3 regions of the Brevibacillus sp. JB24b genome follow, and region 1 is predicted to be linked to each of the others. Evidence: riboswitches for the same ligand, from Rfam matches in the RefSeq annotation. Region 1 holds a riboswitch; each other region holds the start of a gene.
What was found. Region 1 has a riboswitch for lysine ahead of ACQV1I_RS17880 (amino acid permease). Riboswitches for the same ligand answer to the same signal wherever they lie in the genome.

Region 1 (10,387 bases):
ACGTTCCTGTATAATGACCCAACGCAGGATGCACGACTAAACCACGTGGTTTGTTTACAACCACGACATCAGAATCTTCATAGACAATATCTAAATCCATCTCTTGCGCTTCGATCTTCAACTCTTTTGGAGGTGGCACACGCAAACTGATCTCATCATCCACTGCTACCTTATAATTATTTTTAATCGGAGCATCATTGACCGTAACTCTTCCATCTTTTACCCATGCTTGTACTTGAGAACGAGACCATTCTCCTTCTTGCATGGTCAAAAATTTATCAATGCGTTCCCCTGCTTCTTCTTTTTCCACTGTCCAATCATAACGTTCAAAAGTTTGCTCTGTCATCTATAAGCTCCTAAATGTATTCATTCTAATTGTAGTATGCTCTTACTTGCTGGAAGAATGTGATGGCTTGCGAGATTCCATAAAAATATCAATCAGCATCACGGCCACACCAAATGTAATTGCCATATCGGCTACATTAAAGATTGGGAAGTTGATAATGACAGCGTGTAAAAAGTCCACTACTTGTCCCGTTGAAACCCGATCAATAAAGTTACCGATGGCTCCACCCAATACGAGTGATAAGGCAATGGACATACGCGGATTGCTTTTTCCTTGTTTGTAAAGAGTATAGATAATCCCAATTACAACTAGCGTAGTGATAATAATAAAGAACACGCGACGGTTCTGGAGCATGCCAAACGCAGCACCCATATTACGGTGTGAAGTTAAGTGGAACACATTTTCAATCAACGGAATTGATTCTCCATATTCCATGTACTTCACCACGAGATGCTTGGTCCATTGATCCAAGGCAATAACCGCGAGCGCAATTATGTAGTATATATACATAACAGCCTCCTTACATAAATGGCGTAGAGTAACACCGCAAATTGTACCACAGGCAAAATCAGTTGGGCAATTTTTTTCAATAACTTCCTGCTTGTTTATTAGATAGAGCTCTTTTTATGTCTTTCTTTATGTTTCATGGAAGTCAAACCTTTCAGCTTCCGATAAAAGCGATACCCTTTGCGTACCAGATCAAGTGTCCACAATGGAATTTTGATACGCCGATCTTTAAGATAAGGGTAATAAATACGATAATAGGCACTTCTAATATCCTTCCATTTGCGATCTTCCCCCGGATGGATATAGTCGCTCACATCAATGATATAGGCATGTCCTTGATACATGAGAACATTTTTACCATGCACATCTTGAGGGTATAATCCCTTCGCTCTCGCTTCATCTAGTGCCTCGTCTACTTCTTTTATTACATTTTCAGGAATAGGGATTCCATAGCGTACACAATCAAACAACGAGATTCCTCTCATACGCTTGATTACTAGATAATTTTCCCCCTTCTCATAACAAATCGGATAATACTTTGATTCACCTAGCCGACGATATACCTCACTCTCTTCTTCAATTCCTGGCTTTCCTGGTGCATATAGTTTAACAACAACGTCAGGATAGTCAGGATGACAGAATACACCTGCGTAATTACCAGTTCCAACAATCTCCCAGGGATGAGGAGCATAAAGGACTTGAACAGGGTCATAGGGAGAAGGTGAGTCCAATACTACTTCTTCTAAAAACCGATCTAAAAGAACCTGCTCCAATTTCATCGGTACCCTCTCTTCATCTTCACATCTTAACTGTTATTGTAACAAAGAAAGATGCGAGAAACATTGTTCCTTTTATCAGAGTAATTTTTTCTAGAAAGAACTTTTCGCCATGCATTTCATTTGACCTGCATACTTTTTACTGACATGAGAAAAAAACCAACTCACTAGAAGCCGGTCTCTTTCAAATCATTTTTTCTTATCTGTGGTTAAAAGCTTCTGTTTGGTCAATTAATTAGTTTCCTCAAACCAATCCCTCACAGCCTCTTTCAGCCGTTCTAACTCTTCTGACCCCGTTGCCTCACAATAAATCCGTAATAATGGCTCCGTGCCAGATGGGCGTATTAATACCCAGTGTCCACCTTCTAGTAAGAGCTTAAACCCATCCTGTGTATGAATGGCTTCGACCGCATACCCGGCGATCGTGTGTGGAGGCTTCTCTTTAAAACGAAGTAAAAAAGCTTCCTTTTGTTTAAAGCGAATGTCTAGCCTACTACTATACATACGTCCAAATTGGCGGTGGATATCCTCTTTAATCTCGTCTAAGCTCTTCCCCTCGACTGCACACATTTCCGCAATTAATAAATTCATTAAGATTCCATCCTTCTCAGGAATATGCCCCAGAATACTCGCTCCTCCGCTCTCCTCACCGCCAATAAGCACATTGCCTCTGAGCATTTGTGCCCCAATATATTTAAACCCAACAGGTGTCTCGATTAATTCCAATCCATAATGTTCACAAATGCGATCTAGTTGATGAGTGGTTGCTACCGTCCGAATGACTTTACCCTGACCATTTCGGTTTTTAACCATATGATAAGTCAGTAGCGTAAGCACTTCATTTGGAGATAGATACCTCCCCTGTCGATCCACGACTCCAAACCGATCTGCATCTCCATCGTTGGCTACACCCAAATCCGCATTCTCGACCAAAACTTGACGAGACAATTCTGCTAAATGATGTTCATTTGGCTCTGGTAGACCTCCGCCAAATAACGGATCTCTTTCTTCACGGATGCTTTTAACCGCAACTCCAGCCTCCTGTAATAGAGCACTCATATACCCACTCCCTGCCCCATGCATGGCGTCTACGACTACAGTTAGGTTTGCTCGCTGTAATACATCCATTCGAATAAGCCTGCGAATGTGCGCCTCATAGTGAGGCTTTAAGTGAATGGGTTGATATAGCTTACCATTTTTAGCCTCCTCGATGGAGCATGTCTGTACCTGTTCTCCGCTCACCTCAATCTGTTGAATCAATACCTCTAAACGTTGGGTAATATCAGGAGAAGCTGGCCCTGCATATTCGGGAATATATTTGATTCCATTGTATTCTGCGGAATTGTGACTAGCTGTCAACATCACCGCCCCGCTTACTCCAAAATGCTTTACCCCAAAGGCAACGACAGGGGTTGGTGTCGGCTCACTTACCAAAAAAGAAAGAATGCCGTGAGCTGTCAACACACGTACAACCTCTTGAGCAAACATTCGTCCCATAAAACGAGTATCATAGCCCACAATTATTCCCCGATCTATCCACCCATTCTCCTCTGTATAACAGGCAATTGCTTTTGCCACTGTCCGTACATTTTCCATCGTAAACTGATCTGCCATCACAGCTCTCCAGCCATCTGTTCCAAAAATAATCTGTTTTTCCATTTGATTCCCTCCACACTAGACAAGTAATAGTCGGGTCAAATACTCCATTTATACTTTATGAAGGGAAATAGTAGGATAGAAGGTTTTAGCACATAAACAAATAAAAAAGCGGCACGCTGGCCGCCTTTAATTAAATGTATGTATTCTCTATTTCTTCTCTAGACATCGGGGGTGCCCTCCCCTGATTCTTTACCATGCAGCGTACCGGTAAGCTGTCAATGTCACGCCTTCAGACCGCATGATCGGACAAAATTGGCCAGAAGCATAAAGCCCAAATTCTGCTACATACTGTTTGCCGGTTTGCAAATGTTCAACATAGCAAGATTCTGCTTCTTCTTTCATGTACACGTCTTTATACCCCACTTCCCTACTAGATGACATGCTTTCCTCCACTTCATAAAGACGAATTCCTTGTGTAATATTCGCCCAATCTTCATTTAGGTACCCTGCAATCATATGCAGGCGATATTTAGAAATATACCAATGGATATACACAGTATCAGGTGCCGTTGGGATAACAGCTATGATAGGGACTCGTTTTTCATCATCGGCAGCTCGCCCCTGCGCTTGTTCAGCTAAAAAATCTTTCGCCTGAGTTGTATAGCTCTCCCCTCTGTCCGTTTCCAATGGATAGACAGCAGGATAAAAAGGTGGGCTTACAACCTTTCCCATGAACAAATTAACGAAGGACTCCTCTGCTACGCCTTTGCTGCTCTCTTTGTTAGCCTGCGACTTCAGTCCAAATTTGTGAAGTTGGTATTTCACTTGGCCAATGGTCATCTCGCACCTTGTAGCGATCTCTTGTAGTGATAGGGACTGCGCTCGCATTTGTAGGATTCTTGTAATCATGAAGGTTGTGCTCCTTTCTGCTTAACTCATTGCTCTTAAGTATAAAAGAGCTTATCTTAAAATCATGTCGAACGCTGAACGCATAACTTTTCTTCTTTTGTCGATACCATCTAAAACGTTCGGCATAGAGAATGGTCGTTCGACAAACTTTTTATCTTCACTAAATTTTTAAAAAAGGGCAAGGCGAGGTATCCAAGTGGGTAAAAGACTCCTTAGAACCCACATATATACAAAAAACCACTCACAAGCTTCAGAATTTCTCCCTCATGCTTGGTAAGTGGTTTTCCTATATTTATTATCATGCTATGAAAAATTTCTATATACTAGTCTCTTACATGCGCACTGCTAAAATCACATTCTTTTAATTTTACAATCTTTGTTTTCTTGGTCCATTTGTATCCCAACCATAAGGCAAGGAAGATTGGAATACCGATATAGGATACCAGCATGGCGTTCCAATCAATTTGATCTCCAATAAATGCCTCGTAATTCTGTCCCAAAATAACAACCATACATAGCATAAAAGCAAACAGCGGACCGAATGGGAACCATCTTGCTTTAAACGGCAATTCACTTAAACTATGCCCTTGCGCCACAAACGCCCGACGAAAGCGATAATGGCTAATGGCAATACCCAACCAGGCAATAAAACCAGACATACCAGAAGCGTTAAGTAACCATGTATATACAACTCCATCACCGAAAAGAGAAGCGAAGAAAGCAACCATACCAACTGATGCTGTCATCAATAGGCAGTAGATCGGAATACCGCGACGGTTTAGTTTCGTAAAAAATTTAGGTGCTTTCCCATCCTTCGCCATCGCCCACAGCATACGTGTAGAAGCATACATACCGGAATTACCCGCAGACAGTACAGCGGATAAAATAACAGCGTTCATCACAGAAGCGGCAAAAGCCAAACCTGCTTTTTCAAATACCATCGTAAACGGACTAATTGCAATCGTATCTATATCGCCACCCACCAAATTCGGACTGGTGTACGGAACTAACAAACCAATAACCAAGATCGCCAAAATATAGAACAACAGAATACGCCAGAATACCTGCTTGATAGCTTTCGGGATGTTTTTACGTGGATCATCGCTCTCTCCTGCTGCTACCCCGATTAATTCTGTGCCCTGGAAACTAAAGCCGGCAATCATAAACACCCCAAGGGCTGCCATAAAACCTCCGTGGAATGGTGCATCACCAACGGTAAAGTTCTTAAAGCCAACAGCCTCTCCACCCATAATACCAAAAATCATTAAGATACCAACTATTAGAAAAATAATAACCGTTGCTACTTTAATCATAGAGAACCAGAACTCAGACTCCCCGTAGCCTTTTACAGATAGATAATTTAAACCAAACATCAAAGCTAAAAATAAACCGCTCCACAACATTGACGAACTATCCGGGAACCAAAATTTCATTAAAAGCGTCGCCGCAGATAATTCGGCTGCAATCGTAATGGCCCAGTTATACCAATAGTTCCAACCTAACGCAAAGCCAAGAGCAGGATCTACAAACTTGGTTGCGTAGGTACTAAAAGAGCCTGACTCTGGCATAAAAGCCGCCATCTCACCCAAACTAGTCATTAAGAAATACACCATAATACCAATAGCCAAATATGCTAAAATCGCGCCACCAGGACCTGCTTGGGAAATGGCTCCACCACTTGCAAGGAATAGCCCTGTACCAATAGAACCGCCAAGAGCGATCATAGTGAGGTGACGAGCCTTTAGACCACGCTTCAGTTCTTGTGGTTGTCCCCCGTCTCTAGTAGCCGATGTGTTTGTTGACCTTTCGTTCCTTGATGTTGCTTGTGGCATAAAAAAACACTCCTTTGTCTGTTCATAGATACATGCAAGGAAGGAGTGGGAATATAAAAAATCCGCCAATCAAAACCTGACGACGGATTTATACATGACCCGCATCATACCTTCCATGAAGATAGCACAACACGCTTATTCGGCAAATAAACGTGACAGTTCTGCCCCTTTCGGAAACAGCCCCAGCCTGTACATTACAGAGTCTTTGTACAAACTTCGGCGGTCTTTCCTTTCTGATGGAGTCTACAACTTCTCTGTGTCTCGTCCAGCATACTCTTAAATACCGCAACCTCTACCTCACCAGATATGATGAGGATTTGCTATTTTATTAAAAAAGATAATGTAATTATAGATGATAAAGCAGTAGTTTTCAACTAGTTTTTTATAGCCTTCTATTGACTATGATCTACCATGACTTTGTTCTTTCAGCCGTAAAGGCTGCTTTTGCATATAAGTTGCGCATCTCCACAGCCATTCCATTGGTCCAAAAGCGTACTGAGATAACCACCACTTACTAAACATTACCTGTAATAGATAGATCGTAATACAATATATAAATCCAATCCACAGTGGAATACCTGCCGTATTGGGAATAAACAGGGAAAACAATATGACTGTTATCAATGTCTGCAATAAATAATTGGTTAATGCCATTCGTCCCACATATGTAAAACCTTGCATTTTTTCTCGTAAACGTTTGTTTTCCAGCAACAGAACGATAGAAACGAGATAAAAGACAAACAGCGTTTTTCCTGTCAATTGAATGTACTTTTGAATTTCTTCAGACACATAGACATCATGGCTGAAATAAAAACGGAACATCGGAATAAATAACAGAATCGTTACTACTAGACTCACGATCTGAGTGATGCGCAATCCACGTTTCCATTCATGGACACGTTGAAAAAAGTTGATCTTTCCTGCACACAATCCCAGCAAAAAAAGTCCTAGTAATTCAGGAATATAGATGATTACATTGAGTATCTGGATTCCACTCAACATTTCATAGCGTTGACTTACTTTTTGTGTATAGTCTTCTAGTCCATTAAACCAAGGAGCTTCCAATAATACTGTTTGACCTAAATCAACATCACCGGAAAAAGCAAACCAGATAAATAACATAAACAGAGCCATTAAAAAAATACTCCAAACAAACAATGCTGATGCCTTTTGACGATAAAAAAATAACAGTAAAAGTCCCACTAATGCATACATATGTAAAATATCACCATACCACAGCAGAAGAAAATGTAAGCATCCCAGAAGGAACAGCACAGTTAGACGCCTGGAAAACAGGGTTCTCATCGCGTATCCTTTCGCTTCTGCTCTACTCATAAATAGATAAAACCCCAATCCAAACAAAAAGGCAAACAAAGAGTAGAATTTTGTCTGAATAAATAAGTCATAGCCAAACCGAAACACTGCATCCATGCCTTGGGTATATCCCCTTGTGTCTAGAGGTTGAATTCCTAGCATAGCTGGGAAGTTCACCAGAAATATACCCAAGATAGCAATGCCTCTAATTGTATCGATCGATGTTATTCGATCGTTAACGGAAATCGGTCTTGCTTGATTCATACATCACACCCCCTTCCTTTCTTGTTTGTTACTTTGCCTTGTTTTATTCTTTTCTACTCAGTAGAATATAGCGCTTCTGTAATCCTTTTCCCTTTCGGTGCTCTTGAGCCTGCCTTTTTATACTCCTTTGCATCCGAAGAAGCTGTTTTTGCTTCAAATTCAAACTGAAATTGTGCTTTCTCCAAATCCCATTTCAAATAGGCATCAAATGTCTTGTCACCTTTTTTAAAGCCTTTCATTAATCCGGTTTTTCCTTCTTCCATCAGTTTTTTTACATTGGTGGCAGACAATGATTTACCAAGTAATTTTTTCGGCAGAGTAATTTTACAACCAGTTTTGTTATACTGATCGCACCCATAGAAATTTCCTTTATCTACAATAGAGCCTTTACAGCCAGCACATATCGCTACCTTTTTACCTACAGTAAACTTGGATGCTTGCTTAGGCATTGTCTCAATATCCATGCCTGTAAAATCCCATGTAGTAGATTGCTCTGTAGCATCCTGAACAATCTTATGAGCAAGTTTTTTGACTTGCTCCATAAACTCCTGCGCAGAAGCCTGTCCCTGTCCAATTTCTGCTAACCGTTGTTCCCAGCGAGCCGTCATCTCTGGAGAGGCGAGGATCTTATCTCCAATGGCATCAATTAAAAGGCTCCCCTTCTCTAAGGCAAATACTTGGTTTTTCTTCACCTCGATATACTTTCGATCTTTTAACATTGTAATAATACCAGCTCGTGTAGCTTCGGTACCTAGTCCCTCCGTTTTAGACAAGACTTTTTCCCACTCACTATTCTCTAAATGCTTACCTGCGGTCTTCATTAGCGTAATTAACTGGCCCTCTGTATAGCGTTTAGGCGGTTGCGTTTTTCCCGCTTTAACTTTTACACGACTTACCTTCCCTATTTCATCCTTTTCAACAGGTGGTAGGAGTTTTTCTTCGTCTTTATCCTTATCGTCCTCTTCTTGACCTTGAAATAAAACCGTTCGCCAGCCTGCTTGTACTTGGCATTTCCCTTTACTTATAAATGTTGCTCGCCCATCCACTAAAGTGGTAATGGTGGTATAGTCAAAAATCGCCGGCTCATAATGGGCAGCAATCAGACGGCGTGCCACTAAATCATAGATATGGCGTTCGTCAGCAGAGAGCTTGTCCAACTGGGGCACTTGCTCCGTAGGAATAATGGCGTAGTGGTCCGTCACTTTCTTCTCATTCACATAGCGTTTGTTATTCGCTACTGATTGGATTGGTGTAGGAAAGAATGATTGAAACTCCTTCTTTTTAGAGAGCTTGGACAAAATTTCTGGAAAACTCTTGGCTTCTCCCGGCGTAACAAAGCTGGAGTCGGAACGCGGATAGGACAAAAATCCCTTCAAATATAATTGCTGAGCTACATCCAACGTCTTTTTAGGCGAAAACTTAAAAATCTTATTAGCGGTTGCCTGTAAGGAGGAAAGATTAAATAGGAAAGGTGGTAAAAATTCCTTGCGTTCTTTCTTGACCTCCTGTACACTAGCAGGCTTTTTCTCACAGAATTGAGCTATGCGAATAGCCATTTGCTCATCAAATAGGCGGGACTCTCCGTCCTTTTGCCAAATACCTTCATATTTCTTACCTTCTATGTTAAAAGAAGCCATCACTTCCCAAAATGGCTCGGATTTGAAATTGGCAATCTCTTTCTCTCTTTTGACAACGAGCGCTAGAGTAGGTGTTTGTACACGTCCTGCAGAAAACACATCCGAAACACCCTTTTGCTTAAAAAGGATCGTATAAATCCTAGAAGCATTCATACCAATTAGCCAGTCTGCACAGGAGCGACTGTACGCTTCATAATATAGATTACGCGTGTGTGATTCATCTAATAATTGCTCAAAGCCTTCCACAATTGCACGGTCCGTTAAGGAAGAAATCCATAGTCTTTTCATTGGTTTTTTTACACCAGCAAGCTCTATAGCCGTACGGATAATGAGTTCACCCTCACGCCCTGCGTCCCCCGCATGGATAATTTCTGTGACATCTGTGCGTTTTAGCAATTGTTTAATAATCGTAAATTGCTTGGCCTTTGATCTCATTACCTGATAGCGAAATCGTTCCGGTATCATAGGCAGTGTCTGTATGCTCCATTTTTTCCACGTAGGATTGTATTCTTCGGGTGGAACTAATTCGCAAATATGACCTACAGCCCAAGTCACCAATGCTCCCTTTGGAAATAAGCGATGGGGAGCGATTTCAATATATCCTTGTTGTTTTTTATGTGTAAATGGGCCCGAGAGCTTTGAGGCCTGATCAGGTTTTTCAGCAATAATGACTTTCATGTAAATGACTCCCTTTTATCAATAGCTTTATTCTTCTGATCTAGTAAAAAAACTGTTTTCTAGTTTACCGTGTTTTGCCCGCTTATACAATCTTGTGTAGGAGGAATCCTTGTGGTTTAAGGTCATACTTGCTTAATGTATCCCCCAGCTCAGTGATATTTGTTATAATGAAAAGAAGCAACCATCTTAGCAAGAAGCGGGGGAAATGAAATGAAACGTGTTCAAGTGCTGATCGCAGGCGCTGGGATGGCAGGTATTTCCACTGCAATTTGGTGCAAACGGCTTGGGCTTTCTTGCCTCGTAATAGAAAAAAGCGATACGCTTGGTGGCCAAATTCACTATATTCATAATCGCATTTGGGACCTCCCCCCCAAACTATATGCAAATGGAGAGGAATTGCTGACCGACTTGCGTGAAAGTGTGCAGGTGTTACAAATACCAATTCACTACCAAGAAAGCCTGCGTAGCATTGATTATCAAACAAAAATTATACATACAGAACAAACCTCGTATCAAGCGGATTAT
Region 2 (10,387 bases), 120 kb from region 1:
AGGAATGATATACATTCAAAAAACAGTTCTACTACTACAACAGAGTAACGTTCTTTCAATTTTTCCAAAGCCTCTGTCAAGCGGAAGAGACTAGGCGTATTTTTCCTACTTTTTTCAATAACCTGACGACCTGCGCCTGTAGGATACACATGAACAACCCTTCCATCAATATCGGATTTCTCAATGCTTACTAATTGTTTTTCCATCAGCTTTTTTATATGAATAACAATAGATGAGGGATGCCAAAACGTCCAATCAGCAATCTGTGTAACACGTACTCCTTCGTAGCAGCAAATGATCCACAAAATATTTAATTGTACAGATGAGTCCAAATTCGCTGCCTTTGCAGCTCTTTCCCAATCGTCTTTGTTCACAACATTGATTGCTCGTAATGTATTTAACGCTTCATGCACCTGTCGTACCGCTGTATCCTTCATTTTCCCATTCCCCCAACTGATTTTTGTCTCTCTACAAGTATAAATTTTCATCATTGTACTATTTTCAGAAAATATAATCAATTGCTTTCCGTTTTTTGTGTCCGCTTGCAGAAGCCTAAACTGTAATGCTACACTTAAAGTAGAAAAAATCCGTACTTTTGATATGGGAGTGAACTGATTCGTGAATATGCAATCCGCCTATGTATATCTAGTAGATGGTTCCATCGCCTCCACGGTTACTCTTGATGATGTCAAAACATTTTTACAAAAATATCAAGATAAAACCAGTAAAACAGGCCAACAATTGGATTGGAGTTATACAGATGCCTCCTTTCCCTATCATATCGAAGAACCAGCGGAAGGAAAAGACACATTTTTCATTTTAAAGGGTAAAGATCAGAATCTTTATAAATATGTGATCATTGGCGTAGGCACACATCTAAAAGACGATCAGGAGCGCGCTTTCATTCAGGTTAGTATTCCCGACACGGCAACTCAAAACGATAAAAGTAAAGGCAACGAATACTGTCGCTATTTGGCCCGTGAACTAAAAGGAGAGCTTCATCTATTCAACGGAAGAATTCAATATTTTCAGCCACGCAAGCCTTAAATTTGTATTTTTTTAGCGTTTTGTACATTTGTCCAAGCAAAATGGCACCCCCCCAATATGATACATAGTGGAGGTGCTTATATCATTATAAGTGCCTTCTTTGACTCCAACATTCAGTCTAAAGGAGGTGCTTTTTTATGGAACGCTCTGATTTCATTTCGCTTGTAAGTGCACCAGCTCAGCTTGCCTTTGAAAAGTATCATATTTACGCCTCCATAACCATTGCTCAAGCTATTTTAGAATCTGGATTTGGTAACTCCATCCCAAGAGATCCTGCTACAGGTCGGATATCCTACAACATTTTTGGAATAAAAGGGGTAGGACCAGCAGGCTCTGTACATGTAGAAACAAAAGAATATCTTCAAGGTACATGGGTGACGAAAACACAAGAATTCAAAGCCTATAACAGCTTTCTTGAATCCATTGAAGATCATTCACAAATCTTGTTAACCCCTCGTTATAAAACGGTTATTCAAGCGACTACCCCTTTTCAAGCAGCCCAACATCTAAAACTAGCCGGCTACGCTACCGATCCAGAATATGCGGAAAAGCTACAAAAATTAATCGAAGCCTACAACCTAACCCAGTATGATCAAAAAAAGGCCCCATCCGAGGAATTTGTAGCCACTTGGAAGCTAGAAGTAGGTAGGCGTGCCCTAGCAGAGGGAATCATCACGTCCCCTGAATGGTTAAATGACTTAGATAAACCTATGCCTGTCTGGGCTGTATTAGCAGTAGCGTTACGTGTATATGACAAATGTCGTGAAGGTAAATAGAATAGATGCGTGATGAAAAAACAAAAGACAGGTTCCCTAATCGGGTCCTGTCTTTCCTATAGGTGTTACGAAAGTATTTCGGATCTGGTTAGCGAATAGAATCTTCCGTCTACCATACGTATGCCGAGATCGACACAATATTTGCACCCTTCCATTACTCCGTAGAGAATCCAATTGCTTGCTCGGTAATTAATATCATAATCTGTGTAGCTGTCTAGCCCGTCATTTTTAATTTCAATCCGGTACGTTACATCATACAGACGCAGAACTAACGGCAACTCATGGAATGGAATGGAAAATTCTTGCTCAATCTCTTGCTGGTATTCCTCCGTCACAAGCCAAGAGGCTAAAATGGATTGGGAGTCTTTCCATGCAATACGTATACTCGGGCCGTCTGTATCTGTTGATGACCGCGTGGCTTTTGTCTTCATTCGCTTTCATCTTTCCTTTCTTACATTACATAATAGAAATTACTTCTAACTATTATATCATCAGGTAGCTAATTTTGAAAACGGTGGAAGAGCATTTTATTTCCCTACTGTAAAGGAATTTTCTCCTACAACGATCATGTTTGCATCTTTTTCTTTTTTCATTGTCAATTGTACTTTATACGTACCGTTCTTTTTTAACTTGGTGGATACAAAGGGTTGGGAGAAAAAGAATCCACCATCGCGAACAGAGTAGGATTTCTCCTTGCTGCTATCCACCACATTGCCATCTGGACCGATAATATTTACTTTAACACTCATATCTTTAGCATCAACGACATTATCTACTTCTACATACACTCCGAAGTTACGTGGAATGTTCTTTTCCAGAAAACCTGTTACCGGATTAGTCAGCACGATATCATTGTTTTTATTTTGCTGAACTCCTTCTAACACCATAATATTCACGTTCGGCTTATCGATGAACAATTTGCCTGTCTCTCTATCATAAGTAGCAAAGCCACCAAGGCTATTAATTAATTCTTGTGTCGCATCAAGTGTTGAAGCCGTAATTTCTATTTTGGTATTGCGCTCACCATTGAAATATGTACGTATGCTTGTATCTCCCCATGCAGTCGTTGCTGTAGCTACAACGATGATAGTTGCAAAGCCTGCTACCCATTTCTTTTTCATCTAAATTCCTCCATCAATCATAATATATAGAAAGCCGAAGCTGTACTTGTATGCTTTCACATCAAAAGGATATTTGTTCCTTTTTGTTTTCTCTATATCTTAGACGCACCATACCTTAAATAGTTGTGGTTAAAAAAGAACTTTTTTATCTTCATCCACAGTATCCACAATATGTTCTCAACGTTTATTCACAAGTGGATAATAGTGATCTGATGCCCATTCTGATCGAAAGGCTTACTTTTCCCTTCTATAACTTAGATTAGATTGTGGATAACCAAGGCTTATTTTTGCATATAACAAAAGACGACCCACAGGCCGTCTTTCGTTGCTTTTTAGTTGTTTTCATTTGACATAACGTTTGCATATCGGCGAAAGAAACGGGTAACGATTTCGATTGCATTCCCGATGGCCTGTTCGTTTGGCTCTAGCTTAGCATGATGTAATCCATAGGGAGTATCTACGCCAAGCCAAAATAAAAAGCCAGGGATATCAGCCAAAAAGTATCCGAAATCCTCACCAGTCATCGCTTCCGAGCACCGAACCAGCGTAACATCATCCTGCTGTTCCAACCAGATCATAAATTGTTTTGAAAGCTTTGGATCATTGTATACCTGACAGTACATGGCACCGTAATCAATTGTCGCTTCACAATCAAAGCCTACCTCTATCCCTTGAACAAGCGATTCGATCCGCTGTTTAATCTTATGCATAGAATCCTGAGACAGTGTGCGAATCGTTCCTTCTAATCGAGCTACCTCAGCAATAATATTCTGCTTTGTACCGCCCTCTATTTTACCTACCGTAATTACTCCGGCATCTAGTGGATTCACATTGCGTGCAACAATCGTTTGTAATTGGGTCACAAGATGGGCCGCTACAACTACCATATCATTGGCAAGATGCGGATAAGCTGCATGCCCCCCCTTCCCCTTCACCTCAATAAATAATTCTGAAGTGTTGGCAAAGAAAACCCCTTCTTTCATTGCAATGGTTCCAACAGGATATTCTGGTGCGATATGCAGAGCAAAGATTGCCTCGGGTTGATAGCGACGAAATTCAGGGCTTGCTAGCATCGGTTCCGCACCGCCCGGCCCCTCTTCTGCAGGTTGAAAAACAAACAATAGATCATCTACAGCAGGACTTTTGGCAAACTCACTCAGAATACCAAGTCCAATTGCCATGTGGATATCATGTCCGCATGCATGCATATATCCTGGATGTTCCGAGCGAAAATCATAGCTGGTATCCTCTTCAATCGGTAGTCCATCCATGTCAGCACGCCAAGCTAGCATCCGCTCTGGAGATGTCCCATTCACTTTAACCAGCACACCCGTTTTCCAAGTCGTCACTTCAATATGCTCCTGAGGTAATTGAGCAATAAACGAAAGCAAAAACTGCTGCGTTTTAAACTCAGAAAATCCAGGTTCTGGGATTTTGTGTAGCTCACGACGAATAGCTACAAAGGGAGATGACATTTACATAATCTCTCCCTTCACGTGGGCCGTTTGCTCCAAGACTTCGCGGAAACAAACCATAAATTGATCAATTTCCTCGCTGGTTAGGGTGAGCGGAGGTAACAGGCGAATAATCGTTTTCTGCGTAACATCAATTAAAAAGCCCGCTTCTAGCATCCCTTTTTGAACTTGGCTGACCTCTTCTGGAGTAAGCTTCGTCTGGATACCAAGCATCATACCTTTACCTCTAATGTCAGATAGGAGCTGTGGATATTCATCAACTAAATGGGCTATGCGATCCCACAAATAATCAGCTTGCTTTTTACCTTCGTCAAGTAATCCATCTTTCAACAATGCTCCCATAACCGCATTGCCCAATGCTGCACTCAATGGAGATGGGGCAAACGTTGTTCCATGATCTCCCGGCTTGAAAAGATTCGCCAGTTTTTCTCCAGCGATCACCCCACCAAGCGGTAATCCACCGCCTACACCTTTGGCAAATAAGATGAGGTCAGGTTGTACTGACGTATGCTGGTAGGCAAATAGTTTCCCAGTTCGCCCCATGCCTGTTTGAATTTCATCCATGGCATATAGCACGTCATGTTCTTTACACAGAGCAAAAGCTGCTTCCAAAAAATGCTCAGAAAGCGGTATGACTCCACCTGATCCGAGAACAGGCTCCATTAACAAGCAAACAGGTGAATACGTAGTGATAATGTTTTGCAACCCTTCTATATCACCAGGAGCTACCTCATATACAGGAAAGGTTGGCAGAGGGTAATCCTGGTAAACATGGGCTTGTCTTGTTAGTTTGACAGCTCCAAGCGTTCTACCGTGGAAGCTATTTTTTAGCACAACAACCCCAGCGTTCTCTCTTCCGGTCATTTTAGCCCATTTATGGACAAGCTTAATCGCCGCTTCTGTTGCTTCAGCCCCTGAGTTACTAAAAAATACTTTTCCTGGAATTGTATGCTTAACTAACTGCTCTGCCAATGTGATGGCTGGCTTGTTCAAAAAAATGTTGGAGATATGCAAGAATTTTTCTCCCTGTTCTACAAGAGCTTCTACAATTTTGGGATGAGAGTGGCCCAGAACAGAGACAGCCAGACCAGTAAACAAGTCAAGATACGCTTTTCCCTCTGTATCAAGTAAATAATTGCCTTCTCCCTTTTCAATTGCAATCGGCAATCGTTTGTAGGTGGACATCAAATAGGTTTCATCTTTTTGTAGCCAATCCGTCATGGGAAGACGCCCCTTTATTCAGCTCAATCAATTACTAGCTGATATGATATATGCCTTACGGTTTCTTACATATTTATAGCTGACGAAGTTCTTGCATAATCTCCGTTTTGGACTTGGTTTTTGCATCAATCTCTTTAATGATTCTTGCCGGTGTACCCGCCACTACTACGTTCGCAGGAACATCCTGTGTAACGACAGCTCCCGCAGCAACCACTGAACCTTGGCCAATACGTACACCTTCTAAAATAACAGCATTTGCTCCAACCAATACATCATCTTCAATGATGACAGGAGTCGCAGAAGGTGGCTCGATGACGCCCGCTATGACAGCTCCCGCTCCTATGTGGCAGTTATTACCAACCGTTCCGCGACCGCCAATAATAACACCCATATCGATCATAGTACCTTCTCCGATAGAAGCACCGATATTGATCACGGCGCCCATCATAATAACCGCATTATTTCCAATGTGAACCTGATCACGAATGACAGCGCCCGGCTCAATACGTGCCTGAATTTCTTTTGTATCTAGCATCGGGATTGCAGAATTACGACGATCGCTCTCTACTACATAGTCTTCAATACTGTCCTTATTTGCTTCAAGTACAGGCTGTACGTCCTTCCATTCGCCAAACAACACACCTACATTGCCTGTAATAAAGGTTTTTGTATTTTTACCAAAATCAATTCCTTCTAAATTACCCTTTACATGTACCTTCACAGGCGTCTTCTTCTCGCTCTTTTGAATAAAGCTGATAATTTCGTGGGCATCCATCATGTTCATCGATTGTTTCCTCCTACCAATTTGGTTTATGTAATAGCTTTTGCAAAATTACTGTTTGGAAAAAGAATAACCCCTTGATAAGCAAAAAAGCAATGAGTGGATTCGCCTACTCATTGCTGGTTTTACCATGGCAACTCATAAATAGCGCTCCACGAAAGGCACACCTTTCATGACAAGACGTACGTTATTCACGTACACCCCAGCCGTAGATTGCCGGTCAGCAACGACTTCGGCGCATTGACCTTTTATCCTGTTCTCATCGTCCCGGCGATGTAAAGCAAACAGGATGACTCATCCGCTGCGCACCTCTATTTTGGATTATTCTTATGTAATTTTCACTTCACTTTATCAGATAAACCCTTACCTGACAACCGCTTTGTACAAATGGATTTTTTAAGCAAATCGGTATAAAAGAAAAAGGGAAACGGGTACGATCACAAACGCCGTAGCAACAATCCCAACCCAACTGATCCATTGCTTAGAACGTTCACCAATTAATAAATGAACGAAACTAAAATAGATGGGAAAAACTCCAGTTCCAAAAGCAACTAATAAAAATAAGGAACTAAATTGTTCTCCTCGGTAAAACCTTAATCCATAGAGGAACCAAACAAACCAAACAGCTAGAAACACAAGTCCAATCAGATATGGTTTACGCATGAACGCTCTCCTTTTTAAGAAACTACCAAATTCGAATCCTTTCCATTTATTTATAACATACAATTCAGCAAATTTAAAAATTACAGAAGTAAAAAAGCACCCCCTATAAGGAGTGCTTTATCCATTTTTGTGTTTACATTTGCTGATTACTTTTTGCTTTTTTCTTCTGTGAGTGAGGAGTCTCCTTCATAAAGCTCGTATCGTATTCAACCCATACATGCTCCTCATCGTGCTTTGTTGTATCCTTCATAAGGCCTTTATACAAGTAGTAGAACAAGATGAAAGAGAAGACTAAGAAACCTATGATCGGATACATAGCAATGCCGATTTCCATGGTTTTATTTCCCCTTTCCAAATCATTACCAATATTATACTTTATTTAACAGAACATTCAAATGACTTTAGACACATTTTAGACATATTTTTATTCACAATAAAAGCTCTCGCTACTAATTCGCGAGAGCTTCGACACAGCTATTCCAAATCCCCTGGAAACTCCTTCATAACTGAACTTTTCCAAACGATTTCACCTTGTTTATTTACATAACAAAAGCTATATCCTTGTTCGTCATGGGTCACCTCATAAGCTAAGCCATTGTGAAATACACCGCCTGATTCAAACTGAGGTTTAATGACCATTTTACCTTGCTTATTAATAAAACCATATTTGCCATTCACCTTGACGGAAGCGAGTCCTTCTGAAAAAGGTAATGTACGTTCATAGGTAGGTGGAAGTAAAAACTCCCCTTTTTTGTTAATATAGCTAGCTTTATAATCTCCGTCCACAGCTACCATCACGTCGGCTACTCCTTCTGAAAAGCTTCCAGGTTCAAACCCATCTGGTTTCACAACTTCCTGGCCTTGCTTATTGATGAGACTATATCCTTTTTCTTCACCTTCATATACTAAGGCTAGCCCCTCTTGAAATGGATTAGCAATTTGATAGGTAAAGGGAATAATGACTTTTCCTGTTTGGTCAAGATAACCTGCTTTTCCATCCTTATACGCTACAGTAGTACCTTCTTGAAAGCCCCAGACAATCTCATATTCTGGTTGAATCACGATTTGCCCATGCTTATTAATAAAACCATATTTATGATTTTCACCAATGGCAGCTAGACCATTTTGAAAGCTACGAGCAAATTGGAACTTTGCTGGAATCACCATCTTATTATCTTTGTTGATAAAACCAAAATAATCCCCTGTTTTAACAGCAGCTACTCCTTCTGAGAATGAATCTGCTTCGTCATATTGAGCTGGGATAACAAATGAGCCCTGTTGGTTGATAAACCCATATTTCCCATCCTTTTTAGCAACGGCAAGCCCCTCATGAAATTCACCAACCACTTCAAATTGAGGAGCGATCACTACCTTTCCAGTTGCATCAATAAAACCATGTTTATCTTGATCCTGAATGGAATATAGGCGAACCTCTTGTCTATCATCAGCTGAAACAGTTTCTTTTACACCAGAGGGGTTTGTTATCGTTTGTGCTCCTTGTACTGTAGCCCCTGTTGTCTCTTTGGACACCTGAGCTACAAATGCTGGTTTCTCGGCTGCCAGTAAAAAATTTTGTGAACCCGCTACATGTATTAATGGCAGACAAAGTACTGCGACAATACCTGTTTTTGTCCATTTAGAGATATTCATACTATCCACCTGCTTCCGCAAATTTCCTATCATTATTGAAAAGAGACACGTCGTTTTTACTAAGTTACTCGCTATGTATTCTTTACATAAAAAATAAGTGCTATTTATTAAAGTTGTCTCATTCCTTGGCCTCGTCTTTTAGGCTTTCCTGTTTACTTATTTATTAGACGTACTCAGTTGCCAAAACGTTTTCATCTTTTTTTACCAATTTTTTTTACATAAAAAATAACGCTATACCTACATTCTGATCTGAGCTTACTATTGGTAAAGAAAGCAAAAAAAACACTGGATTAGCTCCAGTGCTCTTTCATTTAAGCTTGTATACGCCGTAAAAACTGGTGAGTTCGTTCGTTTTTCGAATGCTCGAAGATTTCTTCAGGAGTTCCTTGCTCCAAAATGACACCACCATCCATGAAAATAATGCGATCGGCTACATCTCGCGCAAAATTCATTTCGTGTGTCACGATCACCATTGTCATACCTTCTTCTGCCAACTGTTTCATGACCTTCAATACCTCACCAACCAATTCTGGGTCTAGCGCAGAAGTTGGTTCATCAAACAGTAACACTTCCGGATCTAATGCCATCGCACGGGCAATACCTACCCGCTGCTGCTGTCCTCCAGATAGCTGATGAGGATACATGTTCATCCGATCAGAGAGTCCCACTTTTGTAAGCATTTCCTCCGCTCTCGCCTTCGCTTCTTCCTTAGAACGTTTTTTAACGATAACCTGTCCTTCCATCACATTTTCTAACGCTGTCATGTGTGGAAAAAGATTATAACTCTGAAAAACCATTCCTGACTGCTTACGAACAGGAAGCAACTCCTTTTCCTTCATTTTAGTAGTAGGAATAAAGTCTAGACGTTGGTCTCCTATTTGCATGCTTCCTCTCGTAGGTATTTCCAAAAGATTCATGCATCTAAGCAGTGTAGTCTTTCCAGAACCTGAGGGACCTATGATGACGACGGCTTCCCCTTTATTAATAGCTACAGATATGTCCTTTAATACTTCAACTTGTTGAAAACTTTTATGAAGTCCTTTTATCTCAATCATGCTGGTTCTCTCCTCCTACCTAGCCATACGGCGTTCCAGACGATGTTCCACACGGCTTTGCAATGCTGACAATATCGTACTGAAAAACAGATAGATGACCGCAACCTCACAGTATAATACCAAGGGCTCGTATGTCATCGCAGTAATCTGTTGCGATATCTGAAACATCTCTGTCACCGTAATGGTAGCGGCTAGAGAGGTATCTTTCACTAAGCTGATAAACGAATTCCCAAGCGGAGGTACCGCTACACGAAGAGCTTGTGGAAGAATAATTCGACGTCTTGCCTGATTTCTGGTCATCCCAATTGTATATGCCGCTTCCCACTGCCCCTTAGGCACCGATTGGATAGCTGCACGGATAACTTCAGAGTTATACGCTCCCACACTCAAGGAAAAACCAATAATGGCAGCAGGAAATGGATCAATTGTAATGCCTAGCTTAGGTAACCCATAGAAAATAATAAATAATTGCACTAACAACGGGGTACCTCGAACAACCCATACATAAAAGCTGGAAATTCCATACAACAATTTATTCGTGGATAAACGAGCAATCGCTGTAAAAAAGGCAAGTATTAATCCTATGATAAAAGAAAGT
Region 3 (10,387 bases), 2.5 Mb from region 1:
ACGTATGGAATTAGAAAACACTAGTAAATTAGGATAAATCTCTAAAATGTGTCTAAAATGCGACGAAATTCGACGTAAGAAATGATTCTAGCACTTTTCCGGCTAGGAAGAATTGCCTATCTATTCAAACAGAGTTACAATTGTAGCAACGGTTTACCCTGAGATGGGGTAAGCCGTTTTTTATTTGTCTAATGCTTGACAGAGGTGCCTAGGTATTATAAAATTTCCTTGAATGAATATTCATTCATTTATTAAGAATTAAACAAGGACATCTAAGAAAGTAAAATGGAGGGCAACATGGCCAAAAAAACGGGGGAAAAGTATCAAGCCATTATAAATGCAGCCGTCACGGTGATTGCCAAGCACGGTTATCATAACGCGCAGGTATCGCGAATCGCTAAAGAAGCTAAGGTAGCGGACGGGACCATTTATCTCTATTTTAAAAACAAGGATGATGTCCTTATCTCGCTGTTTAACGAGAAGATGGGACAATTTGTAGAGAATTGCCGTGAGTTGACTTCTCAGGCAAACGATGTTTCTGAGAAGGTACGTATTCTCATTCGGAGTCATCTCAGCCAATTGGCGCAGGATCATAACTTAGCGATTGTAACACAAATTGAGTTGCGTCAGATTAATCCTGAGGTAAGTCAGGGTATTGGAGAAGTGTTGAAATCATACTTTAACCTGATTGATGCAGTCGTTCAGGAAGGGATGGACAGCGGTATCTTCCGTTCAGATATTGATGTACGGATGGCACGCACTATGATTTTTGGTACGTTGGATCAGACGGTAACTTCTTGGATTATGAAAGAATGTAAGTACGATCTCGTCTCTCTTGTGGATCCCATTCACAATCTTTTCCTAAAGGGATTCTGCAAAAACTAGACCCCATTCAAGCCTAGGAAATCTCAATACAACGTTTTTGAAATAATCTTGGTTATTTCACTTCAACAAAACTTGTAAAAAGACTTTTGTATAGAGATTTCCTCTGATACAATGTTGCCTAGGTTCTATTTTGTACAAAACTGATCGGGCGCTCATTCATTCGCTCGTTCGGTGTAAAAGGGGGACAAAGCATGTCGTATCCAAATCTTACGCTTGTAACAGAAGGAACTATCGCTATATTGACGATTAACCATCCGCCAGCCAATGCGTTAAATCAAGTTACACTCACCAGTTTGGCTCAGGTTTTAGACGATTTGGAGCAAAATGATCAGATCAGTGCCATTGTTATTACTGGCGAAGGCCGCTTTTTTATCGCAGGTGCTGACATTAAAGAATTTACTGAATTGGCTGAACAGAGTCCACAGCAGGTGGCGGAGCGAGGACAACAATTGTTTCTGCGAATGGAGACTTTTTCTAAACCTATCATTGCTGCAATAAATGGAGCTTGCCTCGGCGGCGGGTTGGAGCTTGCTATGGCGTGCCACATCCGTTATGTAGCAAAGGAAGCGAAGTTAGGGCTACCTGAGCTTAATCTAGGTCTAATCCCCGGATACGGTGGTACTCAACGTTTGCCGCGTCTGATTGGACGAGGAAAAGCTACCCAACTAATACTGACTTCCGATATGATCGATGGTGAAGAAGCTCATGCGATCGGTCTGGCAGAAGCTGTTTATCCAGTGGAACAGTTGTTGGAAGAAAGTAAAAAGCTAGCTTATAAAATTTCAGAAAAGGGTGCGATTTCTGTCAAATACGCACTGGATGCAATTCACAGTGGCGTAGAACTGGGTTTATCTGCTGGAACGAAGCGTGAAGCTGAATTATTTGGTCAGGTATTCACTACTGAAGATATGAAAGAAGGCGTGACTGCTTTTCTTGAAAAGCGCAAACCGCAATTTTCCAATCGATAGGAGGGTTCAACCATGAAAATCTTAGTTGCGATGAAGCAGACCTTTGACACGGAAGAAAAGATCATTATTCAGGACGGTATCATTAGTGATGATGGTGTGGAAACGATTATTAATCCGTATGACGAATATGCCATTGAAGAGGCAATCAAGCTACGCGATGACCTTGGTGGCGAGGTTATTGTAATGACCCTAGGCAAAGATGGAGCCGAAAAAGAATTGCGTACTGCTCTAGCTATGGGAGCTGATCGAGCAGTTTTAGTAGATGATGAATCGTTATTTGGTGATGAATATACGACAGCAAAGGTACTAGCCGCAGTTGCCAAAAAAGAAGGATTCGATCTCATCTTAGGTGGACAAATGGCTGTGGATTCGGGTGCAGGTCAAGGTGGTCCTCGTTTAGCTGAAGAGCTATCCATCAACCATGTTTCAACAGCGGTTAAAATTGACATTGATGGTACTACTGTCCGCGTGGAACGCGATGTGGAAGGAGATATGGAGGTAGTAGAAACCTCCCTACCTGTCCTTATTACGGCGCAACAAGGCTTAAACGAGCCGCGTTATCCATCTCTACCAGGTATCATGAAGGCGAAAAAGAAACCATTGGATCGTCTGTCCGCAGATGATTTGGGGCTTACAGCAGAAGATGTAGCAAGTAAGACGGAGATCGTATATCAATATGTACCAGAAAAGAAAGAAGCAGGTCGTATCTTGTCAGGTGATGTTCCGAGCCAAGTGGCTGAATTAGTGCAACTACTGCGTAACGAAGCAAAAGTGATCTAAGGGAGGACTTCCAAATGAAAAAAGTACTCGTACTAACTGAAGCACGTGATCATCAATTGCGTAACGTTTCCTTGGAGGCATTGGCTGCCGCCCAGATCATAGCAGAGGGTGGCGAAGTAGTAGCTGCTGCATTCGGTAGCGATGCAGATACATATGCCAATGCACTGGGTGAATACGGAGCGACTAGCCTTTATGCAGTAAAAAATGAAACATTAGACCAATATGCTCCCGATGCATATGCACAGGCTATTGTGAAGGTAATTCAAGAGGTGAATCCAGACGCTATCGTGGCAGGACATACAGCGATTGGACGTGATATCGCACCACGGGTTGCTGCTCGATTAGGATTAGGTCTGATCTCAGATGTTACTAGTGTTGAAGCGGGTCCTGTCTTTACTCGACCTATTTATGCAGGGAAAGCATTTCAAAAGCGTATATTCTCCAGTGATAAAGTTTTCGTAACGATCCGTCCGAATAATATTGCTTTGGGAGAAACAAAGTCAGGTCAATCTGCTACAGTGGTCACGGTAGACGTAGAACTAAAAGATTTACGTAGCATTATTAAAGAAGTCGTTCGCAAAACGTCTGGCAAAGTAGATTTATCCGAAGCGAAAGTAATTATCGCAGGTGGCCGTGGCGTTAAGAGTAAAGACGGCTTCCAGCCGCTGGAAGAACTAGCTGAGGTTCTAGGAGCAGCAGTTGGTGCTTCACGTGGAGCTTGCGACGCAGATTATTGCGACTATGCACTGCAAATCGGCCAAACAGGTAAAGTGGTAACTCCTGATTTATATATCGCATGCGGAATTTCCGGGGCTATTCAACACTTGGCAGGAATGTCAAACTCCAAAGTGATTGTGGCTATCAACAAAGATCCTGAAGCCCCTATTTTCCAAGTAGCTGACTATGGCATCGTGGGTGACTTGTTTGAAGTGGTGCCATTACTAACGGAAGAATTCAAAAAGGTAGTAGTAGGCTAAAGTTTAATAAGGGTGGGTGTATAGACTACGGTTGCTTAGTTAGGACCGTAGTTTTTTGCTTTTGACGGGAATTTGGTTTAGATTAAAACGAAGTCAAAAAATAATATTAATGAAGAAATATTAATGAAGAAACAAATAAGAATGGTATGCTGCGAATGAACTATAAAACAAGTGAGTCAGGAGAGGGAGAGATTGCAGCAACTTGTACAAATTTCAAAACGTATTTTATATGTCCCCCCCTATCAGGAAACGGATCGCCCCATTCTAGCAGCGATAGTGGGAGATGAAAAAACACTTTTGATTGATGCGGGTAATTCTTCTAACCATGCGAAGTTATTCCTAGAACAGTTAGGCAAAAAAGGTATCAAAGCTGACTGGTTGGCCCTTACCCATTGGCACTGGGACCATGTATTTGGTTTAAACGAAATGGACATGCCGATCGTTTCACATAGCCAAACACTTCAATATATTAAAGAACTAATGGACCTAACCTGGACAGATTGTGCTTTAGATAAGCGTGTTGAGCTAGGAATAGAAATACCATTTTGTGCAGAGGCAATAAAAAAGGAACTGGGGACGAACCGAGATGTCACTCTGCGATTACCTGAGCTTACATTTGATAGTCGAATGACAATTCATTTAGGTGGGGTAAGCTGTGTAATTGAACATGTGGGAGGAGATCATTCATCTGATTCAAGTCTGATTTATATCCCTGAAGAAAAAGTATTGTTTCTAGGTGATTGCCTATATCCGAATATCTATGCTAAAAAGTGGAATTACACAGTTGAGAAATCACGAAAATTAGTAGAACAGCTTGAAAAATATGATGCGAACATTATTTTTCTATCTCATCAAGAGGCTCCTTTAACAAAAGAGGAGTTTGACGCAGAGCTTCTGCTATTAAAAAATACAGCCTTTTTTACAGAAAAGTTCAAGGGTAATCAAGAAAAAATCAGTAAAGGTATGACTGCACTCTTACATAGAGAATTAAATGAGGATGAGACAGAGACCGTTCGTTTTTTTGTTGATGGATTTGGTAAACTGTAACGAATGGATTCAACCATTTTGTAGCAGGATAAGATAAGAATAGCAATTGTTTTTTCAAAGTATAATGAAAGTATTTTGAGTCATGGTCAATTTTGGCTGTAGATGATATACTTTCAGAAGGCTTTAAGTTATTTTTCTAAGAGTAAAGGAGGATTTTATCCTATGGCTATTACAAATGCGACGGATCAATCTTTTGCACAAGATATCGAACAAGGTACAGTATTGGTAGACTTTTGGGCTCCATGGTGCGGACCTTGCAAAATGATCGCTCCTGTGCTTGAAGATATGGATAATGAAGTCGGCGAAAAGCTGAAAATCGTGAAAGTGAATGTTGACGACAATCCAGAATCTGCTGGTAAATTTGGCGTTATGTCCATCCCGACTTTGATTCTTTTCAAAGACGGTCAACCTGTGGACAAAATGGTTGGTTTTAAACCAAAAGATGCTTTGATGGAAACAATCAACAAACATCTGTAAGGTCGTTGGTAAGATCAAGTGCGTTTGATGCGGAAGTTGCCATCATTCGTTCTAAAAGCCCGGCTCCTAAATAGGAGTGCGGGTTTTTTGTTTTCCACTCTTCCCATATGTTTTCCATCCCAATCTTTATAAGTAGGAAAAAGAGAACAAGTGTGCTAGGATAAAGGGTAGGAAAAAAGACATTTCGGGTTCGGATGAGATTTATAATTTTACATACTCAGGAAGGGAGAACGCGACGTGAGTCAAATAAAAGATAAACTTGCGATATTGCCGGATAAGCCAGGCTGTTATCTAATGAAAAATGCGAATGGCGACATTATCTATGTGGGAAAAGCTAAGGTATTAAAAAATCGCGTTCGTTCCTATTTTACTGGCAGTCATGATGGGAAAACTCAGTTACTAGTAAATGAAATTGCTGATTTTGAATATATTGTGGTCTCTAGTCCAATAGAGGCCCTTATTTTAGAGTGTAATCTGATAAAAAAATATGATCCTCGATACAATATCTTATTAAAAGATGATAAGACGTACCCATATATTAAAATTACTAATGAGGCACATCCGCGTTTGGAGATCACGCGTCGCCTTTTAAAGGATAAAGCGAAGTATTTTGGACCATATCCCAATGCGACAGCTGCTCAGGAAGTAAAGAAGCTATTGGATCGTTTATACCCGCTTCGTAAATGCAAAAATATGCCAAAGCAGGTATGCTTGTATTACCACATGCATCAATGTATGGCACCCTGTGTGTTCGAGGTGGATAAGGCGGAGAACCTACGCATTGTTGATGAGATCGCTAAATTCCTAGATGGTGGTCACAAGGCTACGAAAGAAATCTTAACGGAAAAAATGATGATGGCTGCAGAGAATATGGAGTTTGAACGGGCAAAAGAATTTCGTGACCAAATTCATAATATTGAAGCAGTCATGGAGAAACAAAAGATTACACTGACTGATACGGTTGACCGTGATATCTTTGGTTTTCATACCGATAAAGGCTGGATGTGCGTACAGGTCTTCTATATGCGGGGAGGTAAGCTAATCGAGCGTGATACTAGCTCGTTTCCCTTTTACGGAGATGCCACAGAAGATTTCATGTCGTTTGTTGCACAGTATTATTTTGATAAACAGCAGGCTTTGCCAAAAGAAATTCTACTACCTGAAGAAAGTGAATCGGAGCTAATTTCTGAATGGCTAGGAGTAAAAGTATTAACCCCAAAACGTGGGAAAAAGCATGAATTAATTGATATGGCAAAAGAGAATGCGCGTATTTCCTTAGCAGAGAAATTTGCCTTATTAGCAAAAGATGATGCCCGTACAGTGCAGGCTGTCCATAATTTAGGTAACATTATGGGAATAGGCACCCCTCATCGCATCGAGGCTTTTGATAACTCTAACATACAAGGAACCGAACCTGTGTCGGCCATGGTTGTGTTTACTGATGGGAAACCAGACAAGAAAGAGTACCGGAAATATAAAATAAAAACGGTAGAGGGCCCTGATGATTACGGCTCCATGCGAGAGGTTATTTTGCGGAGATATTCTCGCCTGTTAAAAGAAAATCAACCATTACCTAATCTAATTGTTATTGATGGGGGCAAGGGTCAAATCAGTGCCGCTATGGATGTGCTAGAAAATGAATTAGGGTTGTTCATTCCCGTCTGTGGGCTTGCTAAGGATGAAAAGCATAAAACAGCGATGTTACTCTATGGTGACCCGCCCATGCCTGTAGAGCTTAAGCGGGATAGCCATGAGTTTTATCTGTTGCAACGTGTCCAAGATGAGGTACATCGCTTTGCCATCACCTTTCATCGGCAGGCTCGTTCCAAAACAATGCTTTCTTCACAATTAGATGAGATACCAGGTATAGGAGAGAAGCGACGTAAGAAGTTGTTTCAGCATTTTGGTTCATTGAAAAAGATGCGCGAAGCAACAGTGGAAGATTTCCGTCAGCTTGGTATTGGTGACAAATTAGCAAGAGATATTATTACACATGTAAGAGGATTGAAGGATGATAAATAAGCTCATTTCTTCAGTATTTTATGTAATTGCTTTTTTACAATTAGCTCTATGAATCTCCAGGGTAATATTTTTTTACTAAAGAGTAAGCTTTTGATGCTTTTTCCAATCGGATAACGAAAGGACGGATTAGGAGCTTTTACAATACGTAATACGGTGTGGACTACTTCTTCTGGATCGCCAGAGTGCATGGCGTTGTACTTGGCTTGCCGTTTCAAATACTCTAAAAAGGTATGATAGGGAGACTCAGGTGAGAAAGCTGCTGCTTCTATGCTTTTTTCCCATATATCAGTTCGATATGGCCCAGGCTCTATTAGGACCACCTTGATGCCAAATGGGAGCATTTCTAAGCGTAGAGATTCACTGAAGCCTTCTAGTGCATGTTTGGAGGCGGTGTATGGACCGAGCATAGGGAAGCCAAATTGTCCGCAAATGCTGCTCATATTGATAATGAGACCGCTCCTTTGCTGACGCATGGGCTTTAAAACCGCTTGAGTAGTGGCTACCGCTCCAAAAAAATTGGTTTCAAACTGATTGCGCCAGTCCTCTAGGGGGATTTCTTCAGTAAAACCGCCAGTCGCATAGCCAGCATTGTTAATCAATATGTCTATCTTGCCAAATAGTTGTAGCGTTTGGTCGATGGCCTGCACAATACTATCTTGTTTCGTAACATCTAAGGAGATAATGTGTAAACGATCCTCAATGCTACGGGCTGAAGCCTCTTGAAGAAGAGGCTCTTTTTTTGTTACATCACGCATTGTGGCGATTACTTGATAGCCAGCTTCTGCAAGAGCTATACCAATTTGTTTTCCAAAGCCGCTTGAACACCCAGTGATAAGAACAACAGGCGAGGTGGATTTTGAGTTCAAATGTACGGAGGAAGGAGTTTTATTGTCCGTGTTTGCCTCGGGTTGGTTCTGCAAGGTTTTATTATCTTTCATTAGAAAGCCTCCTTTCATGTTCTATATAAAAAGATACGAAAACTATGCTCATTGTATCACGCTAATATGTTCTTATATCCCTTAACAAAAAGAATTGTAACTGGCAAAGTAACGTGATATAATTCTGAATAATCTCATAAGCAACAACCTCACTTCCCTATACAGGAGTGAGGTAGAGGCGCAAAAACCAAGAGTACCCTCCGGAGATATGGGAATCTATGATGGAGCTGGGAAAGGGGAATTTGCCGAAGTGTGCACGCGATACCCAAGCGGTGCATGCTGGGCTTACGTTGAATAAGCGTAAGACTGTCATTTGCATGTCCTACCCGTCATGCAAATGGAGAGCTATCTCACCGGGCTGCTAGAGCTATTATTACTTGCTTTGGCATTTCCGTGAATCAGGGGAAGGAGGGACCGTGTATGTCCAGTTAGGGCAACGACTAGGTATTTCCTTTGTCGTTGCCTTTTTTGTACTTTAATTAGTAAAAAGCTTTCATTATAAATGAACCAAGGAAGGCATATGATCCAGACTAGCAGAATATACCAGAGGAGAGATTCAAAATGGAAATTGTGGTGCAAAAATACGGGGGAACATCCGTAGGCTCTGCGGAGCGTATTCAAGAGGTAGCACAGAGAATTATCCGTTATAAGGATGCCGGGTATGCCATGGTGGTTGTGGTATCTGCTATGGGAAAAACAACAGATGTGCTGGTCGATTTAGCAAAGGAATTACATGAGAGCCCGCCTGCTCGTGAAATGGATATGCTGCTTGCCACAGGCGAACAGGTTTCCATTGCGTTACTTAGTATGGCCCTACAAAGCAGAGGGTACGAAGCTGTGTCCATGACAGGCTGGCAAGCTGGCATTTTAACGGAAGAGAAGCATGGAAAGGCACGCATTAGTACGATTAACAGTCAACGGATTGAGCAAGAATTACAGCAGGGGAAAATTGTCATCGTAGCAGGTTTCCAAGGAGCTAGCGAAAACGGAGAAATTACAACATTGGGACGGGGCGGGTCTGATACTACAGCGGTAACAATTGCGGCTAGTCTACAGGCTACCTGCTGTGAAATCTACACAGATGTATCAGGGGTATTTACAGCCGATCCGCGCATTGTTTCTCGTGCACAAAAGTTAAGCTCCATTTCATATGATGAGATGCTAGAATTAGCAACTCTAGGGGCTGGTGTGTTGCATCCACGTTCTGTGGAAAGTGCAAAAAAACATCGAGTTCGACTTGTGGTTCGTTCCAGTTTTACAGAAGAAGAGGGAACATTGGTTGAGGAGGAGACAAACATGGAGTTAGGGAAAGTAATCAGCGGAATAGCTCATGACAAAGATGTAGCTTCTATAACGGTTATCGGAATGCCTGTAAAAGTAGGCATGTTATCCTTATTATTTAAAGCATTGGCGGACGCATCAATTAATGTAGATATCATTATTCAAAGCACCTATCATGACAAAGCAAATAATGTTTCCTTTACGATCTCCGCTGACGATTTACATAGAACGCTGGAGACCTTGGCGGCTCATCAGGAGGAGTTAGGCTTTGAGCATGTGGAATATGAATCTGGCCTTGCAAAAGTTTCAATTGTAGGAGCTGGTATGATAACCAATCCGGGGGTTGCAGCCGATATGTTTAGTCATTTATCCAGCCAGGATATTCTCATTCGGATGGTATCTACCTCTGATATTAAGGTATCTTGTGTTATCCCAGCAGAAAAAGTTGCGCAAGCTGTAGCTACACTGCATACGGCGTTTGGATTGGATGTTTCTGCGGATGCTGTCGTGCACGCTTAATTTGTTTTTAAATAAAACAGAATGTAGAGTGTTTCAAATGGACAGGGATAGGATTGGATTAATCAAGGAGCCTGGTGGAGAGACTTCCACCGGGCTTTATGTGTTTTTTCTGAATTCTATTGACAAGTAGTACACTTTTTCAAATAATGGAGGGAAAAACTTTTGGAGAGGGAATTGCCAAATGATCCGAAAACTAACAGAAGCAGATTATGAAGCATTTATGGAATTGGTATCAAAAGAGAGAAGCTTGAACTTATTTCTTATTGGTGATGTAGAAAATTTTGGCTTCTCTACACCTTTTCAAGAGTTATGGGGAGAATGGTCAGCGAGTGACCAGACAAAACTCTCTGCGGTACTCCTGCGGTATTATCACTCGTACGTATTTTATGCTTTGGATAGGTTTGATATCGAAGGGTTCAGTGAAATTATACTTGCTGACAAGAAGCTGGAGGTTTTATCAGGAAAACAAGATTCTTTACAGGACTTTGCAAGC

Region 2: it holds a riboswitch for lysine, as region 1 does, so the genes downstream of both, dapD (2,3,4,5-tetrahydropyridine-2,6-dicarboxylate N-acetyltransferase) here and ACQV1I_RS17880 (amino acid permease) in region 1, are expected to answer to the same signal.
Region 3: it holds a riboswitch for lysine, as region 1 does, so the genes downstream of both, ACQV1I_RS06445 (aspartate kinase) here and ACQV1I_RS17880 (amino acid permease) in region 1, are expected to answer to the same signal.

The regions. Positions count from the first base shown of each region.
Region 1 is NZ_JBNVQV010000001.1:3,817,640-3,828,026, forward strand. It holds gene ACQV1I_RS17855 (RluA family pseudouridine synthase) at 1-346, opposite strand, end outside; gene lspA (signal peptidase II) at 389-856, opposite strand; gene ACQV1I_RS17865 (serine/threonine protein kinase) at 955-1,632, opposite strand; gene ACQV1I_RS17870 (phosphoglucomutase/phosphomannomutase family protein) at 1,861-3,288, opposite strand; gene ACQV1I_RS17875 (DUF4912 domain-containing protein) at 3,478-4,137, opposite strand; gene ACQV1I_RS17880 (amino acid permease) at 4,461-5,861, opposite strand; lysine riboswitch at 6,084-6,272, opposite strand; gene ACQV1I_RS17885 (DUF418 domain-containing protein) at 6,369-7,547, opposite strand; gene ACQV1I_RS17890 (DNA topoisomerase III) at 7,601-9,862, opposite strand; gene ACQV1I_RS17895 (NAD(P)/FAD-dependent oxidoreductase) at 10,073-10,387, shown strand, end outside.
Region 2 is NZ_JBNVQV010000001.1:3,935,478-3,945,864, forward strand. It holds gene ACQV1I_RS18405 (MarR family winged helix-turn-helix transcriptional regulator) at 1-437, opposite strand, end outside; gene ACQV1I_RS18410 (DUF1885 family protein) at 619-1,047, shown strand; gene ACQV1I_RS18415 (glycoside hydrolase family 73 protein) at 1,185-1,823, shown strand; gene ACQV1I_RS18420 (DUF4912 domain-containing protein) at 1,889-2,254, opposite strand; gene ACQV1I_RS18425 (hypothetical protein) at 2,351-2,944, opposite strand; gene ACQV1I_RS18430 (N-acetyldiaminopimelate deacetylase) at 3,277-4,419, opposite strand; gene ACQV1I_RS18435 (aspartate aminotransferase family protein) at 4,420-5,640, opposite strand; gene dapD (2,3,4,5-tetrahydropyridine-2,6-dicarboxylate N-acetyltransferase) at 5,714-6,424, opposite strand; lysine riboswitch at 6,559-6,743, opposite strand; gene ACQV1I_RS18445 (hypothetical protein) at 6,818-7,084, opposite strand; gene ACQV1I_RS18450 (hypothetical protein) at 7,218-7,418, opposite strand; gene ACQV1I_RS18455 (WG repeat-containing protein) at 7,559-8,734, opposite strand; gene ACQV1I_RS18460 (amino acid ABC transporter ATP-binding protein) at 9,046-9,789, opposite strand; gene ACQV1I_RS18465 (amino acid ABC transporter permease) at 9,805-10,387, opposite strand, start outside.
Region 3 is NZ_JBNVQV010000001.1:1,302,737-1,313,123, forward strand. It holds gene ACQV1I_RS06400 (AMP-binding protein) at 1-37, shown strand, start outside; gene ACQV1I_RS06405 (TetR/AcrR family transcriptional regulator) at 298-885, shown strand; gene ACQV1I_RS06410 (enoyl-CoA hydratase) at 1,077-1,853, shown strand; gene ACQV1I_RS06415 (electron transfer flavoprotein subunit beta/FixA family protein) at 1,866-2,633, shown strand; gene ACQV1I_RS06420 (electron transfer flavoprotein subunit alpha/FixB family protein) at 2,648-3,610, shown strand; gene ACQV1I_RS06425 (MBL fold metallo-hydrolase) at 3,803-4,657, shown strand; gene trxA (thioredoxin) at 4,820-5,134, shown strand; gene uvrC (excinuclease ABC subunit UvrC) at 5,429-7,156, shown strand; gene ACQV1I_RS06440 (SDR family oxidoreductase) at 7,159-8,094, opposite strand; lysine riboswitch at 8,260-8,450, shown strand; gene ACQV1I_RS06445 (aspartate kinase) at 8,656-9,894, shown strand; gene ACQV1I_RS06450 (GNAT family N-acetyltransferase) at 10,076-10,387, shown strand, end outside.